4 regions of the Providencia sp. UF-224 genome follow, and region 1 is predicted to be linked to each of the others. Evidence: predicted binding sites of a transcription regulator. Region 1 holds the regulator's gene; each other region holds the start of a gene.
What was found. Region 1 encodes PurR, which represses purine synthesis genes. Its sites were predicted from a motif close to CANGCAAACGTTTGCNTG; they were not measured.
Positions count from the first base shown of each region.

Region 2: a site for PurR is predicted at 1,964-1,981, ahead of glyA (serine hydroxymethyltransferase). Genes of this name have one in related genera too.
Region 3: a site for PurR is predicted at 2,671-2,688, ahead of serA (phosphoglycerate dehydrogenase). Genes of this name have one in related genera too.
Region 4: a site for PurR is predicted at 2,358-2,375, ahead of AC4IFO_RS22065 (NCS2 family permease). Genes of this name have one in related genera too.

Region 1 covers NZ_JBSICC010000011.1:4,147-8,200, forward strand. The annotation lists gene punC (purine nucleoside transporter PunC) at 80-1,303, opposite strand; gene punR (DNA-binding transcriptional activator PunR) at 1,424-2,329, shown strand; gene purR (HTH-type transcriptional repressor PurR) at 2,336-3,361, opposite strand; gene sodB (superoxide dismutase [Fe]) at 3,791-4,054, opposite strand, start outside.
Region 2 covers NZ_JBSICC010000003.1:63,200-67,253, reverse strand. The annotation lists gene glnB (nitrogen regulatory protein P-II) at 1-236, shown strand, start outside; gene hmpA (NO-inducible flavohemoprotein) at 423-1,622, opposite strand; gene glyA (serine hydroxymethyltransferase) at 2,087-3,340, shown strand; gene AC4IFO_RS04340 (3-phenylpropionate MFS transporter) at 3,421-4,054, shown strand, end outside.
Region 3 covers NZ_JBSICC010000007.1:24,058-28,111, forward strand. The annotation lists gene zapA (cell division protein ZapA) at 1-195, shown strand, start outside; RNA gene ssrS (6S RNA) at 307-488, shown strand; gene AC4IFO_RS08805 (5-formyltetrahydrofolate cyclo-ligase) at 623-1,213, shown strand; gene serA (phosphoglycerate dehydrogenase) at 1,258-2,508, opposite strand; gene rpiA (ribose-5-phosphate isomerase RpiA) at 2,993-3,655, opposite strand; gene AC4IFO_RS08820 (LysR family transcriptional regulator ArgP) at 3,849-4,054, shown strand, end outside.
Region 4 covers NZ_JBSICC010000052.1:1,993-6,046, forward strand. The annotation lists gene yihI (Der GTPase-activating protein YihI) at 1-427, opposite strand, end outside; gene AC4IFO_RS22065 (NCS2 family permease) at 967-2,301, opposite strand; gene AC4IFO_RS22070 (amino acid ABC transporter permease) at 2,484-3,236, opposite strand; gene AC4IFO_RS22075 (amino acid ABC transporter permease) at 3,238-3,990, opposite strand.

The sequences.
Region 1 (4,054 bases):
TATATTTGGTGAACGGTCAGTTTGTAATTAAAAACTGCGCCGCATAGCTGCGGCACAGTGTATAACGAATCTAAAGCAATTAATTTGCTTGGCAATCTGCTTGCTTCAATGTTTTTTCACATTTAACAGCACAACGTTGCATAAAGTAACCAATCGCCATTGGGATAATAGTAAAGGCCATCACACCCGTTGTTGCAAGAAGCGGGTCAAAGGCTAAAGCAGAAACTAACAAACTTGCCAAGAAACATAAGCCAAGTTGTAAGGCGTTTTGTAAGGCGGCTGCTTTACCACTTGCGCTAGGGAAGGTATTTAACGCTTTTGAAACGGCTATTGGGTACGACGCCCCGTTCATGGCAGCCATAAAGCAAAATGGAATTAAAATCATGGTTAATGATGGTGTGGTATAGATAGCCATGATGAATAAGATAGACATGCTAACCGCATAACCAATTAATAGTAGCGGGAATAAGGTTTCGGCACGTACTTTGGCTAAAACTAAACGGCAACCATAACCACCAACAATGAAAGCAAGAGTTTGGGGGATGTAGCTTAATCCAATATCCGCAGGGTTAAAGCCCATATTGCGCAGAATAAACGGCGAACCGGTTAGCCAAGCAAAAAAGCCCGCACTGCAAGAGGCATAAACTAAAACGTTGCCACTGAAGATTGGTGAGCTCAGTAATTTACCAAATGAAACTTTGGCTTGAGGCTGGTTTTCATCCTCGTGTTTTTTGACAGACACATTTTTGAGGAAAAACGTTGGTAACAGTAATAACACACCGACAGCCATCAAGATTAAAAAGATAGCTTCCCAAGTTTGGTGTTCGAGCACCCATGCTCCTAATAACGGCGCAAGTGCAGGGGAGAGCGCGACTAATGGCATGATTGATGCAAACACTTTTTGGGTGCTTGCCTCATCATAGCGGTCAATAACAAGGGCTTGCCATAAAACGGCGGCGGAGCAAACACCAACGGCTTGTAAAAAGCGTAAAGTTAATAACTGTGTTGCTGTAGTGACCCAAAAAATTGCCAAACTGCTCACAATAAAGATAGTCAGCCCAACAATTAACACTGGTTTGCGGCCAAGTTTGTCTGAAAGTGGGCCCCAAAGTAGCTGAGCAAACGCGAAGCCCGCTAAAAAGATACTGAGAGAAGCACTGATAGCCCCTTCGGTTGTGTGCAACGTGGTCTGCATTGCACCAAAAGCAGGCAGGTACATATCAATGGCTAAAAACCCCAACATGCTTAATCCAGCAAGATATAGCATAAATCCAGGGGAATTTTTTTTCGCAGTCGTCATAATTATTTACTTATCTGATATTTAAAAAAATGTTAACGGTAGTGCCATTGTATAGGCTATTTTTTTGTCTTGTGAAACGGTAATATTTGGATCTTGCCATCAAAATATTTGAAAGGAGATGCTATGTGGTCTGCTCATGCTCTTGAAGTGATTGATGCGGTTGCTCGGACGGGGAGTTTCAGTGGTGCCGCAGATGAGTTACACCGCGTGCCGTCGGCAATTAGCTATACAGTTAAACAAGTTGAAGAATGGTTGGCAGTCCCTTTGTTTGAACGGCGACACCGAGACGTTGTTTTAACCGAGGCAGGGCTGATTTTTATTAAAGAAAGCCGATCTGTTATCAAAAAAATGACAGAGACCCGTCATCAATGCCAACAAGCTGCGAATGGCTGGAGAGGTCAGTTCAGTATAGCGGTAGACTGCATCGTTAAGCCTCAACGCACCGAACAGCTTATCCTCGATTTTTATCGTCATTTTCCTGATATTGAATTGTATATACACCCCGAGGTTTTTAATGGTGTTTGGGATGCATTAGCTGATGGTCGAGTAGATGTCGCCATTGGCGCAACACGGGCTTCACCAATTGGTGAACGTTATAGTTTTCGAGATATGGGGTTTATGTCGTGGATGTGTGTTGCAAGCCCTGACCACCCTTTAGCGAAAATAGGGCATAGCCTAACAGACGATGAAATGCGTGAGTATCCAAGTTTGTGCTTAGAAGATACATCTCGCAGCTTACCTAAACGCGATACTTGGGCGTTGGATAACCAACGGCGTTTAGTTGTCCCCTATTGGGAAAACGGCTTAGCCTGTTTAGCTAATGGGCTGTGTGTGGGGATGGTACCTGAACATCGTGCAGCACCATTGTGTGCTGAAGGTAAATTGGTAGAATTGACACTGGCACAACCATTTCCATCAAGCCCATGCTGTTTAACATGGGTAGAGAAAAATACCTCTCCTGCGCTGAGTTGGTTATTAGATTATCTTGGTGATAATGAAACGCTCAACGCGGAGTGGTTATCAACATAAGTTGAGTTATCGGCGATAGTCAATAAATGGCCCGTCAGCAACAGAACGGCGCTCAACGAGACGAGGGTGAACTTCAATAGTTTGAGCGTCTTCGCGCTTATTCACAATACGGTCTAGTAACATTGCGAACGCCATTTGACCCAAACGCTCTTTAGGTTGGTGGATTGTTGTCAATGCAGGGGTGAAATAGCGTGCGTTTCGCACATTGTCGTAACCGATGATGGAAATGTCTTGTGGAACACGCAAGCCCATTTCATCCGCGGCGCAAATAGCACCCATAGCCATGATGTCACCACCACAGAAAACAGCAGTAGGGCGCTGTTTATGGCTTAAAATCTGCATCATCGCTTTATAGCCAGACTCTGGTTCAAAGTCCCCTTGAACAATCCACTCTTCTTTTAAGGTCACTTTGGCTTCTTCCATGGCTTTTTGGAAGCCAGTCAGACGACCAATCCCTGTATTACGCTCAAGGGAGCCTGGGATCACACCAATGTCACGGTGACCTCTATCAATCAGGTAACGCCCTGCGAGATAGCCCCCATGGAATGAATTGTCGATAATGCTATCGGTGAAATCCCCGCGGGAAGTTCCCCAATCCATCACAACCATTGGAATATTACGATAATCTTCAAGCATCCCGATAAGTGTATCGGGGTATTCGGAACACATAACCAGCAAGCCATCGACACGTTTTTGCGCCAACATCTGTAAGTAGGCTTTTTGTTTACCAAGATTATTGTGAGAGTTACAGAGGATCAGTGTATAGCCTTTTTCGTAGCAGCTATTTTCAACGGACTCAATAACTTCTGCAAAGTAAGGGGCCTCACTTGATGTTGCTAACAAACCAATCGATTTGGTGTGGTTCACTTTTAAGCTACGGGCAACCGCACTAGGCGAATAATTGAGCGATTTGATAGCAGCCCAAACTGCCGCTTTGGTATCATCAGCCACAAAGCGCGTTTTATTAATAACATGGGATACGGTAGTGGTAGAGACGCCAGCGCGTTTCGCCACATCTTTAATCGTTGCCATGGGGGAACAAAACTCCTGACCAACTATAGGTCTCTCTAAGAATTCTAGTTAAAAAATTACCTGCATATTGATGCATAGATCCTTTGCTGGCAATAATTTAGCGATTTGTTGTCGATTTTGTCTGATCTAGCGCAAAAACGAAAGAAATAATTGATGTTATAACATGTGATATAGACACTGGTTTTGCTTTTTTGGATGTGTATACTCAGTAACCTTAATGTTTATGTGGTTATCATTAATTCAATTTTGTTAGGATGAGAGGAACTCATGGATACAGATGTTAAATATGGAATACTAGCAGCAGTGGGTTCATTAGCGATGATTATTTTCATTGCTGTACATTTATTTTAGTTGTGTTTCATCTTCATTGGGTGAATAAATAAGGGCGAGTAATAACTCGCCCTTATTCTATTGGGAAAACATATTAAATTAAGCTAAGTTTTCTTCTACAAATTTCCAGTTTACCAGTGCCCAGAAATTTTCTAAGTATTTAGGGCGCGCATTACGGTAATCGATGTAGTAAGCGTGTTCCCAAATATCAACCGTTAAAACTGGCTTGTCGTCACCTGAAATAGGTGTTGCTGCATTGGAAGTATTGACGATTGCTAAGCTGCCATCGGCTTTCTTAACTAACCAAGTCCAACCTGCACCGAAGTTTTTGGTCGCTGCATCCGTAAATTGCGCTTTAAACTC
Region 2 (4,054 bases), on a different contig from region 1:
GGTTTGGCCGTCAAAAAGGGCACACTGAACTGTACCGTGGTGCAGAGTATATGGTGGACTTTTTACCGAAAGTTAAAATTGAAATTGTAGTGCCTGACGATATCGTGGAAAACTGCGTTGAAACTATCATGCAAACAGCGCAAACTGGCAAAATTGGTGATGGTAAAATCTTTGTTTACGATGTAGCCCGCGTGATCCGTATCCGTACGGGAGAACAGGACGAAGAAGCGATTTAGTCTGTTGAATTAAAAGGCGGTAACGGTAAAATACACAGGAATGGGATTAGAACAGTGTATTTTTTATGCGAGCCCGTTACCGCTAAGTTGTGAAAAAACTTCAAACACCCAGCCATTAGAACAGTTTCTGTTGGCTGATACGTTTCAGGAAGTGCTCTTCTTACTCGAAGAGCATTTTTTTATCTCTTAATTGAGGGTTAGCACTTTATGAGGGCCAAAGCATTCATAATGAATTGCATCTGCATTAACGCCCATTGAAATTAATTGCTGGCCAATATACTGCATAAAGCCAACTGGGCCACAGAAATAGAACTGCATATTCGGCTGGTCAATCCATTCACGCACTTTCTGTAAATCCATTAACCCTTCATATTGATAATCAAAGCCGAGGCGGTCATTATCCCGAGGCTGATTAAACCAAATTGCGCTATGGCCAGCTTTCTGTCTTGCCATTAATTGTTCAATTTCATGGTTAAATGCTTGAACAGCACCATTTTCCGCCGCATGTAGCCAATTGATGGTTGCTTCATGGCCTTGTTGTGTGAGGTGATTTAACATGCTCAACATTGGCGTTAGGCCAACACCCGCGGAAATCAATGTAACAGGCGTTTGGCTATCAACATCAATAAAGAAATCACCACATGGCGGAGCTAAATAAACACTGTCACCTTCATTGATATGCTGATGTAAGAAATTAGACACCGCGCCTTGGTCTTCGCGTTTTACTGCGATGCGGTAACTTTGACTATTAGGTGCTGTTGTTAAGGAGTATTGGCGGATCTCTTGGTTCTCAAATCCATCATGATTAATATAAATCGTGATGTATTGACCTGGGCGATAGCCTGCGACTGGCTTACCATCAACAGGAACGAACTCAAAGCTGGTGATAACATCGCTTTGTGGTTGTTTTTGTTTTAGTTTAAATTCTCGTAAACCTTCCCAACCGCCACTTTTGTCAGCATTTTCTTGGTAGATTGAGGCTTCACGGCCAATAAAAATATCCGCTAATACACCGTAGGCTTTCCCCCATGCATCAAGTACTTCTTGGCCGGGATTGAGTAGCTCATCAATTGCCGCGAGTAAGTTTTCGCCAACGATTGGGTAATGTTCAGGTTTGATATTTAGACTGACGTGCTTTTGAGCGATTTTTTCAACAGCTGAGATTAAGGCTTCAGGGGTCTCAATATGAACCGCATAGGCGCAAATGGCGTTAAACAATGCTTCACGTTGTGCACCATTAGCTTGGTGGGTCATGTTGAAAATATCTTTTAACTCAGGATGTTGATTAAACATTCTGTCGTAGAAATGTGCAGTAAGTTTAGGCCCAGTAGCGGCGATAGCAGGAATGGTTGATTTAACAATGGCGATTGTTTGGTTGTCTAACATACAGGTGCTCCTGAATTATTTTCATGTTCTCAGTCAGGAAGGGTTCCGGCATTTTTCCTAAGCTATCAAAAAGCATAACACTGTGTTTTCATCGAGATAGCAGGGTTTTTTCCCGAAAACCTATACTTTTTTTGAGAGACATAAAGTTTATTTATAAACATGCATTTTAAATACAACTTATAATATTTAAGGGTATCTGTAAAGACGCAAACAGACAAAATAGGGCAAAAATAGACACATAATGAGAAGGGACTCGCAATACCAGAGATTCATACGTCAAAATTTGAAATTTGGGCTATTTTATAATGAGGCGAAGAGTGCTAAATGACGTGAAAAAAATTAATGCAATCGTTTGCGTATATTTTTTCTTTAGGGCTATCTCAAGAACGAAAAAGAGTTTACACTGTGTGCTATTGCGATGAATTGATTGTCAACCTATTGAATTGCTGAGGCAGGAGAAGCGAATGTTAAAGCGTGAAATGAATATTGCAGACTATGATCCAAAATTATGGGAAGCAATGGAGCAAGAAGTACAACGTCAAGAAGAACACATTGAATTAATTGCTTCTGAAAACTATACCAGTCCACGAGTCATGCAGGCTCAAGGTTCTCAGCTAACCAATAAATATGCAGAAGGGTATCCAGGCAAGCGCTATTACGGCGGTTGTGAGTACGTCGATGTGGTTGAGCAATTAGCGATTGACCGCGCAAAAGAATTATTTGGTGCAGACTACGCAAATGTGCAGCCACACTCTGGTTCACAAGCGAATGCGGCAGTTTACATGGCACTGTTACAACCAGGTGATACTGTGCTGGGTATGAACCTTGCGCACGGTGGCCACTTAACGCACGGCTCCCCAGTTAACTTCTCGGGTAAACTGTACAACATCGTCCCTTACGGTATCGATGAAAGCGGTAAGATTGACTACGACGATATCAAAGCGCAAGCTGAAAAACATAAACCAAAAATGATTATCGGTGGTTTCTCTGCGTATTCAGGCGTGGTTGATTGGGCTAAAATGCGTGAAATCGCAGATGCCATTGGCGCTTATTTATTTGTTGATATGGCACACGTTGCGGGTCTGATTGCAGCAGGTGTCTATCCAAACCCAGTTCCACATGCTCACGTTGTGACAACCACAACCCACAAAACGTTAGCAGGTCCACGCGGTGGTTTGATCCTCGCGAAAGGCGGTGACGAAGAGCTGTACAAAAAAATCAACTCAGCGGTATTCCCAGGCTCCCAAGGCGGCCCTTTAATGCACGTGATTGCAGGTAAAGCAGTTGCATTGAAAGAAGCGATGGAACCTGAGTTCAAAGTTTACCAACAACAAGTTGCGAAAAACGCGAAAGCCATGGTCGAAGTTTTCCAAAAACGCGGTTATAAAGTTGTTTCTGGTGGAACTGAGAACCACTTATTCTTAGTTGATTTAGTTGACAAAGATATCACGGGTAAAGATGCTGATGCTGCATTAGGCCGTGCAAATATCACCGTAAACAAAAACAGCGTACCAAACGATCCGAAGAGCCCATTTGTGACTTCAGGCGTACGTATCGGTTCTCCAGCAATTACCCGTCGTGGCTTTAAAGAAGCTGAAGCGCGCGAGCTAGCTGGCTGGATGTGTGATATTCTAGACAACCTCAATGACGAAGCGACCATTGAGAGCGTAAAACAAAAAGTATTAGCAATCTGCAAAAAATACCCAGTTTACGCATAATACAACGACTTTTAGTTATCGAAACCCGCTTCTACTGTTAAGTATGAGCGGGTTTTTTGCATTGAAAAAATGGAGGGATGATGGTCATTCCATCAACGCGCTGGCTAGCAATTGATTATTTTACCTACTTTTTTGCATACAGTATTTTCTTGCCGTTTTGGTCGGTTTGGTTACAAGGCGAGGGTATTGATGCAGAAATGATTGGTGTTTTGCTTGGGGTAGGCCTTGCGGCTCGTTTTCTTGGTGCGATGTTTATCACCCCATTAGTTAAAGAACCTTCCAAGCTAATTACCGCGCTACGTCTATTAGCTGCATCGTCCTTAATTTTTTCCATTGGCTTTGCCTTTGGCTCACATTGGGCATGGCTGCTTTTTGTGATGATTGGTTTTAACTTATTTTTTGCTCCAATGGTTCCATTAGGGGATTCCTTGGCAGGAACATGGCAGAAGCAATTTACGTTCGATTACGGCAAAATCCGTGTTTGGGGCTCGATAGCCTTCATTATAGGTTCTTCGTTAATGGGCTACTTGGCCGGTGTCTGGGGCCATAAATCAATTATGGTTGCTTTAATTATCAGTTGCTTAGCCTTATTGCTAGGAGCCATGTTAAGACCTGCAATCATGCCTTCTGGAGCCGCAAAAGCGGACAATGGCAATAAAGTTACATTCAAACAATTGATTGCTGATAAAAATGTAGTCAGATTTTTGATTTGTG
Region 3 (4,054 bases), on a different contig from region 1:
GGCGTTACCAATATGGAACAGCTTATTTTTATCGTAGCATTGAACGTCTGTCACGAATTAGCACAAGAAAAGACAAAAACGCGTGATTATGCTTATAATATGGAAGAGAAGATAAAAATGTTGCAACATACCATTGAACAAGCGTTGCACGACCAGGTGAAGATCACTGAGAGGCAAGTATTGCCCTTAGAGTAAATCTGCTTATTAATCAGACACTAGTAGAAAAAAATATACAAAATTAGGGTTGCATTTTAAATCTAGTTTCGTACAATGAAGTCACTGAGTAACGAAAAGTTCTCAAACCAAATTTCTCTGAGATGCGCGTGAGTGGGCGAGTCCCCTGAGCCGATATTTCAACTAAAAAGAATGCGGTTATTGCGCTGGTGAGCATGCCTGATTCGTTCAGGAAGCCTAAAGGTTGCTAAACTGCGTTCACCTTGAACCAAGGGTTCAAGGGTTACAGCCTACAACGGCATCTTGGAGACCCTCAATTTTTTTCTTGTTGTACTTTCAATCGCTTAATCCCTCAAACTCAATTTATTAACCTACACTATTTCTGGCCTTGCGATATACTATTTTGAATATTGCTATTTCCTATCGCCGTCCACTGTAGGTTATTTATATGCAAGACACACTTTCTACGCAGCGCCAACAAATCCGCCAAGCCATACGCCAAGCTCGACGTCAGTTAACCCCTGAGCAGCAAAAAATAGCGGCTGAACAAGCTAAACTCAATGCGTTGCAGCACCCTAAAATTGCACAAGCAAAAAATATCGCACTGTTTTTATCGTTTGATGGTGAAATTAATACCCAGCCACTTATCGATGCTTTATGGCAACAACACAAACAGGTTTATCTACCTGTTTTACACCCTTTTAGTGCTCATCATCTATTATTTCTGCACTATCGCCCAGACACGCAGTTAATCAAAAACCGCTTTAATATTGCAGAGCCCCCCTTAGATATGCGCGATGTTCTCCCCCCTGAACAACTTGATGTGATGTTAATTCCGTTAGTGGCCTTTGATAACCAAGGGCAGCGCTTAGGAATGGGGGGTGGGTTTTACGATAGAACGCTAGCGAACTGGCAACAAAGTGGTTTTTACCCCATCGGACTAGCTCATGATTGCCAACAGGTTGAACAGTTACCAGTTGCGTATTGGGATATTCCGCTGCCTGAAATTATTACCCCGAAAAAAATATGGCGCTGGTAATCAATACCTGCGCCATATCATGAGAAAAAACGGGTTATGGGAACTTAGAACAACAGACGTGCACGAATAGTGCCCGGCAGGTCTTTCAGTTTCTGTAGTGCTTCATCCGTTTGATTTGGTGTTTGCATCAGTACATCGATAACGACGTAACCCACATTACCTGACGTCCGTAAATACTGACCCACAACGTTAATGTTGTTGTCAGTAAACACTTGGTTAATGCTATTCAAAATACCCGGACGGTTTTCGTGGATATGCAAGAAACGGTTAGTGTCTTCAGTGTGTACAGGCAGAGAAACTTCTGGGAAGTTGACCGCAGAAAGCGTTGAACCGTTATCAGAATATTTTGCCAGTTTACTCGCAACTTCTAAGCCAATGTTTTCTTGTGCTTCTTCTGTAGAGCCACCAATGTGAGGCGTTAAAATCACATTGTCGAATTTAATCAGCTCAGAAATAAACGGGTCATTCGGGTCGTTATTTGCCGCGGGCTCACTTGGGAATACGTCAACCGCTGCACCGGATAAATGCTTGCTTTCCAGCGCTGCTGCCAATGCAGGAATGTCCACCACGGTACCACGTGACGCATTGATAAAGATTGAACCTGGTTTCATGCGGTCAAACTGTTCTTTAGCAAACATGTTTTTCGTGCTGGCCGTTTCTGGTACATGCAAGCTGACGACATCACTCATATTGAGTAACTCAGTCAAAGAACGTACTTGGGTTGCATTTCCTAAAGGCAGTTTATTTTCAATATCATAGAAGAAAACATTCATACCAATGCCTTCAGCTAAGATCCCCAGCTGAGTACCGATATGGCCGTATCCAACAATACCAAGGCGTTTACCACGTGCTTCAAAACAGCCTTTTGCTTGTTTTTCCCAAATACCACGGTGCGCTTGCATATTCGCTTCAGGAATACGACGTAACAACAGTAATAGCTGGCCTAATACCATCTCAGCAACGGAACGGGTGTTTGAGAATGGTGCATTAAAGACAGGGATACCACGTTTTGCCGCGGCGTCTAAATCCACTTGGTTGGTTCCGATACAGAAGCAACCAACCGCCACTAACTTTTCAGCGGCAGCGAAAATCTCTTCAGATAAATGAGTGCGGGAACGGATACCGACAAAGCGCGCATCTTTGATCGCTTCTTTTAATTCTTCATCAGACAATGCGCTTTTATGGTATTCAATATTGGTATAACCCGCTGCTTTTAAGTTATCAACCGCGCTTTGGTGAACACCTTCTAGCAGTAAAAATTTTATTTTGTCTTTATGCAAAGATACCTTGACCATTTCCCTACCCTATCGTGAACGTTTTAAATTTGTGACAGATGAATTTGCTTGTTTGACTCATGGTTTTGCTCAACATAATTCAAGGCATATCCATACCAGCACATTCATCTACCTTGAAATCTGAAAAGAGTATACCAACATAGCAAAATTCAGCGCAGTATCAATACAACCGTTTGCTTAAGGCGTACTAAAAAGCGCGAGGAAAAAGAAGTTAAATGGTAGAAAATCAGGAGCAGTAACACAAAATAAGGATTTTTCCTGCACAATGCATATTAGTGTGAGATATATCACCAAAATCGCGGGATAATAAAAATAATGAAATAAATTTCAAATTAATGATATTTATAAAACTGGTCAATTATTTTTCAATCTACCCACTAACCAAATACGTTAACGCCTTTTTTTTACTGCACAAAAAAGCCAGCAACTAAATAGTTTGCTGGCCTGTAGATTAACCAAATTAATTTATCGCAAATAATTGCGATTATAGTTTGATCGTTTTAACCCCGGCATCCGTTGTGCCCATCAGGACAACATCAGCACCACGATTAGCAAATAAACCAACAGTCACAACGCCCGCGATACCATTGATGGTGTTTTCTAATGCAACAGGGTCAACAATACTTAAATTGTGAACATCTAAAATCACGTTGCCATTATCAGTAACCACATTTTGACGATATTCCGGTGTACCACCCAGTTTGACCAATTCACGCGCCACATAGCTACGCGCCATTGGGATAACTTCAACAGGCAGAGGGAACTTGCCTAACACATCAACCAGTTTTGATTGGTCAACGATGCACACAAAGGTTTTTGCAATCGCAGAAACGATTTTTTCACGTGTTAACGCAGCACCGCCGCCCTTGATCATGTTCATATGATGGTCGACTTCATCCGCACCATCAACGTAAACATCTAATGAGTCCACTTCATTACAATCAAAAACAGGGATACCCAACGATTTAAGTTTTTGCGTAGACGCTTCGGAGCTAGAAACAGCACCTTCAATTTGCCCTTTCATTGTTGCCAATGCATCAATAAAGTGTGATGCAGTAGACCCTGTACCGACACCAACAATTGTGCCGGGTTTTACGTATTCCAGTGCTGCCCAACCCACCGCTTTTTTTAATTCATCCTGCGTCATGCTCATGCCTTTTGCTATTTAATTGAGACGTAATTAAGAATTAGTATATACCGAGCCCGCAATAAGTTGCAGTGTTGTTCGCTGCATTTGTGCGTTACTTCTTGTGATTTGTCGAGTGCCCGCAATAATTGCAGGTGTTATCAATAAAAATATGGCATAGTGCTTAGCAGAATAACAACAAGGAGACTTTTTGATGAAGCGCCCCGACTATCGCGCATTACAAGCACTGGATGCCGTTATCCGCGAACGCGGCTTTGAGCGTGCAGCTCAAAAGCTTTGCATCACGCAATCCGCTGTTTCACAACGGATAAAACAGCTAGAAAACCTGTTTGGGCAACCGTTACTTGTGCGAACCGTTCCGCCGCATCCGACTGAACAAGGGCAAAAGCTGTTAGCGCT
Region 4 (4,054 bases), on a different contig from region 1:
TCATCAGTTCGTCAATACGGTCTAAACAGGTATTGATGTATTTTTGCTCTTCTGCATTAACCGTTTCGCCATCTTCTAGGCGCGCTAATAAGCTATCTAAGCGGTCATCGCTTTCTAACAGCTCTAACTCTTTTTCAGGCGTCAGTTTTTCTTTAACAACTGGCTGTTTTTTCTCAATAACAGGCTTAGATACTTGTTTTTCATCGATAATTAAAGGGATCGGCTTTTTGCTACCCAAACGTGGGTCAACTAACGAATTCTGTCCACTCTTTTGATTATTCGATGATGAGTCTTGATTACGGCTGCCTGACTTATTCCCACGATGTTTTTTCTCGCGTTTACGTTCACGGCCTTCCGCGTTTAATTCTTCTTTGGTTTTACGGTATTTTTTCTTTGGCTTAGCTGCCGGTTTTTTTGGTGCGTTCATGGTCTGATACCTTGATAAAGTCAGTTTCTGCTGCGAAATCTAGCAGGATCCCATAAAGGGGGAAAGCACTAGTTTGCAATTTCAGCGGATTTTTTATTCCACCCTGCCTTCGCAACAGTACTTTACTGATTATACCTTAAATAATTCGAGTTGCATGCAAGGGGATTCGAATAGAAGAAAGAGAAATGATTAACTCATTAAATGACTTTAAAAATTTGGGCCAATAAACAAAATATACTAGGTAATATTCTAAATAATTCCAATCATTCTAATACACTAAGTTATTCTAATGCTCTAAATAATTCGAACTGTGACTAGGCGCCAAACGAGGTTATCTCGGGGAGCATACATAAGTATGTGACTAGGGTTAGCAAACGAAGCCAACACAGTTAACGTGACTCATTAATGCTCTAAATAATTCGAACTGTGGCTAGGCGCCAAGCGAAGTTATCTCGGAGAGCATACACAAGTATGTGACCCGAGTAACCGAGTGTAGGCAACAACGTCACAGCTCGAAGTATGACGAGCATTCGAGCATTTTAGGCGTCGATTAGAACCATTTTAAGCAAAAACATCGCCGCCACTAAAATCACGCACAGGCCCAGATCTCGCCAGCGCCCTGTCCCGATTTTCATCGCACAGTACGCAATAAACCCTAACGCAATCCCTTCGGTAATCGAGAAGCTAAACGGCATCATCACTGCGGTAATAAATGCAGGGACAGATTCCGTTAAGTCATCCCATTTCACGCGAGTCAGGCTTGATGTCATCAACACACCGACGTAAATCAATGCGCCCGCGGTTGCATAAGCAGGAACCATACCCGCAAGCGGAGAGATAAACATGGTCAATAGGAATAAGATGCCGACAACAACTGCTGTTAACCCCGTACGCCCACCGACTGACACCCCTGAAGAGCTTTCAATATAGGCCGTTACCGATGAAGTTCCCATTGCCGAACCAGCAACAGAGCTTAAGCTATCGACATACAAAGCTTGCTTCATGCGCGGGAACGTTCCTCGCTCATTAGTGATCCCAGCTTTGTCTGTCACACCAATCATGGTGCCTGATGAGTCAAATAAATTGACCAACATAAAGGCAAAAATCACGCCAGATAGCGCTAAATCTAATGAGCCAGCGAAGTCCACTTGCCCTACTACGCTAGTGATACTGGGTGGAATAGAGAAAATACCGGTGTATTGCACATCTCCCAGAGCCAGACCAATTAAGGTAGTCACGGCAATAGACACTAACACCGCCGCATGGATGTTACGCGCCGCTAAGATAGCAATAATAAAGAAGCCCAGCGCCCCTAACCACACGTTATGGTGTGTTAAGTTACCGATTGACACTAGTGTATCTGGGTTTGCCACGATAATACCGGAGTTTTTCAACCCCATCATCGCGATAAATAAACCAATACCGCTGGTGATCCCCACACGTAAGCTCAGAGGGATATTAGCAATAATCCAGTAACGAATGCGGAATAATGTCAGGATAAATAAGCCAACTGCGCCCCAGAAAACAGCGCCCATCGCCACTTGCCATGAATACCCCATCGCGCCAACCACCACGAATGCAAAGAAGGCATTCAGCCCCATCGCCGGTGCAACCGCAATCGGTAAGTTAGCGAGTAAGCCCATCAAAATACTGCCAATTGCCGCAATCAAGCAGGTGGTAACGAATACCGCTTTGATGTCCATGCCTGCAATTGACAAAATTTGAGGGTTAACAAAGACGATATACACCATCGTCAGGAAGGTTGTGAAGCCAGCAACAACTTCAGTTCGTGCGGTTGTGCCGTGTTCTTGTAATTTAAAAACACGCTGAAACAAGCTCTGCGGTTGTGCCGAGCTAGAAGATTGATTACTCATTAGATATCGCGCCCAAAAAAAGTTTTTTTCGCCCTATACTACAATTAAAAATCGCAAAAGAAAACGATTGCGTGAAATTCAACAGGCAAAATGTCCTAACTAACTGATACAACGCGATGAATTATGAAAAAGAATAAAAATGGGTTTTGGTAAGATGGCGGTATAAAAACCGCCATTCCTATTTAGGATAGTGCTAACAATTTTTGCCTACGCCAAAATAATAAGCTGCGCCTTGCCGCCAGCTTGTGCGGGTCATTTTGTGCACTGAGTTTTTTTGCCACTACATTGGCAATGATTTCTACCGCAAAGCACATCACAAAATAGATAAATGCCACGAATAAGAAAACTTCCAGTGGATAAACCATTTCGCGGTTATTCACTTGAGTTGCTAAGAAAGATAATTCTGCCACACCCACAACATAGGCTAATGAAGTGTCTTTAATCAACGCCACCCATTGGTTAATAAACGACGGCACCATCATACGTAACGCTTGGGGTAAAACGATATTCCACAATACTTGCCAACGACTGAAACCAAGAGACAACCCTGCCTGCCATTGCCCTGCGCCTATTGCTAAGATCCCTGCTTTTACAGCATGGGCTAAGTAAGCCGATGTGATCAAGGCGAGTGCACAGACCACCGTGGTGATCCCGGGGATCTCTGTGCCTAATAAGATAGGCAACAAGAAATACGTCCAAAATATCAACATAATGACAGGAATTGCACGGAAAAAGCCTAAAACTGCCGCAAATAGGTTAACCCAAAAGCCACGTAGCATGGCTAATGCAATACCGCCCAATGTCCCTAAAAAAATGGATGCCGCCCCTGCCAACAAGCTAATCACCAGTGTCAACGCTGCCCCTTCTAATGGGCCATCAGGGAAAGTCCCAAACAGTAAATATTGCCAATTTTGTTCGATTACTGAAAAATCCATATTACACCCCCTGAGCCAAGTTACGTTGCAGTCGCCATTGTCCCCAGCCTTCCATCAACGCAATAATGGCGATATACAGCACCGTTGCTACTCCAAATGCAGTGAAGGTTTGTAAGGTTTGGCTATCCACTTGGCGAGACACATAAGAGAGCTCCGCGACGCCAATCGCCATGGTTAATGAGGAATTTTTCACTACATTCATGTACTGACCAAGTAACGGCGGCATGGCGATTTTGACCGCTTGAGGCAATACCACCAATTTCATCGCCTGCCACGAAGTCAGCCCCAGCGCAAACGCGGCATATTTTTGGCCTTGGCGTACCCCACGGATCCCCGCGCGAATTTCTTCTGCAATAAAGGGAACGGTGTATAACGTTAACCCAATAAAACCGGCTAAAAATTCAAAAGAAGGCCAACCTACAGTGAGCCCAAATACGTTGATTTCATGAGGCGTATTTAGCCATTCCATCGCCGCAGAAGGGAGAATTTCTCCCGAGGCGAAATACCAGAAGAATAACTGCACCAACAAAGGCGTGTTTCTAAAAATAGAAATATAGATGCTCACTCCCCAGCGTAGAGGAGCAATCTGGCTATCCTTTGCTGATGCAACTAAAAAGCCTAAAAAGGTGGCAGCAATAATGGTGCAAATCGAGATCCAGACTGTTAAAACAAAGCCATAGCCGAACCATTCAAGGTACTGTGGCGCTAATAAATGCGCAGACCAAAAATCACCGCTGACAAATTTCTCAAACATAGTTCACGACCTATTTCTTTCACATCCTGTGACTAAAAAGCTCACCCCGTATAACCAAGAACCC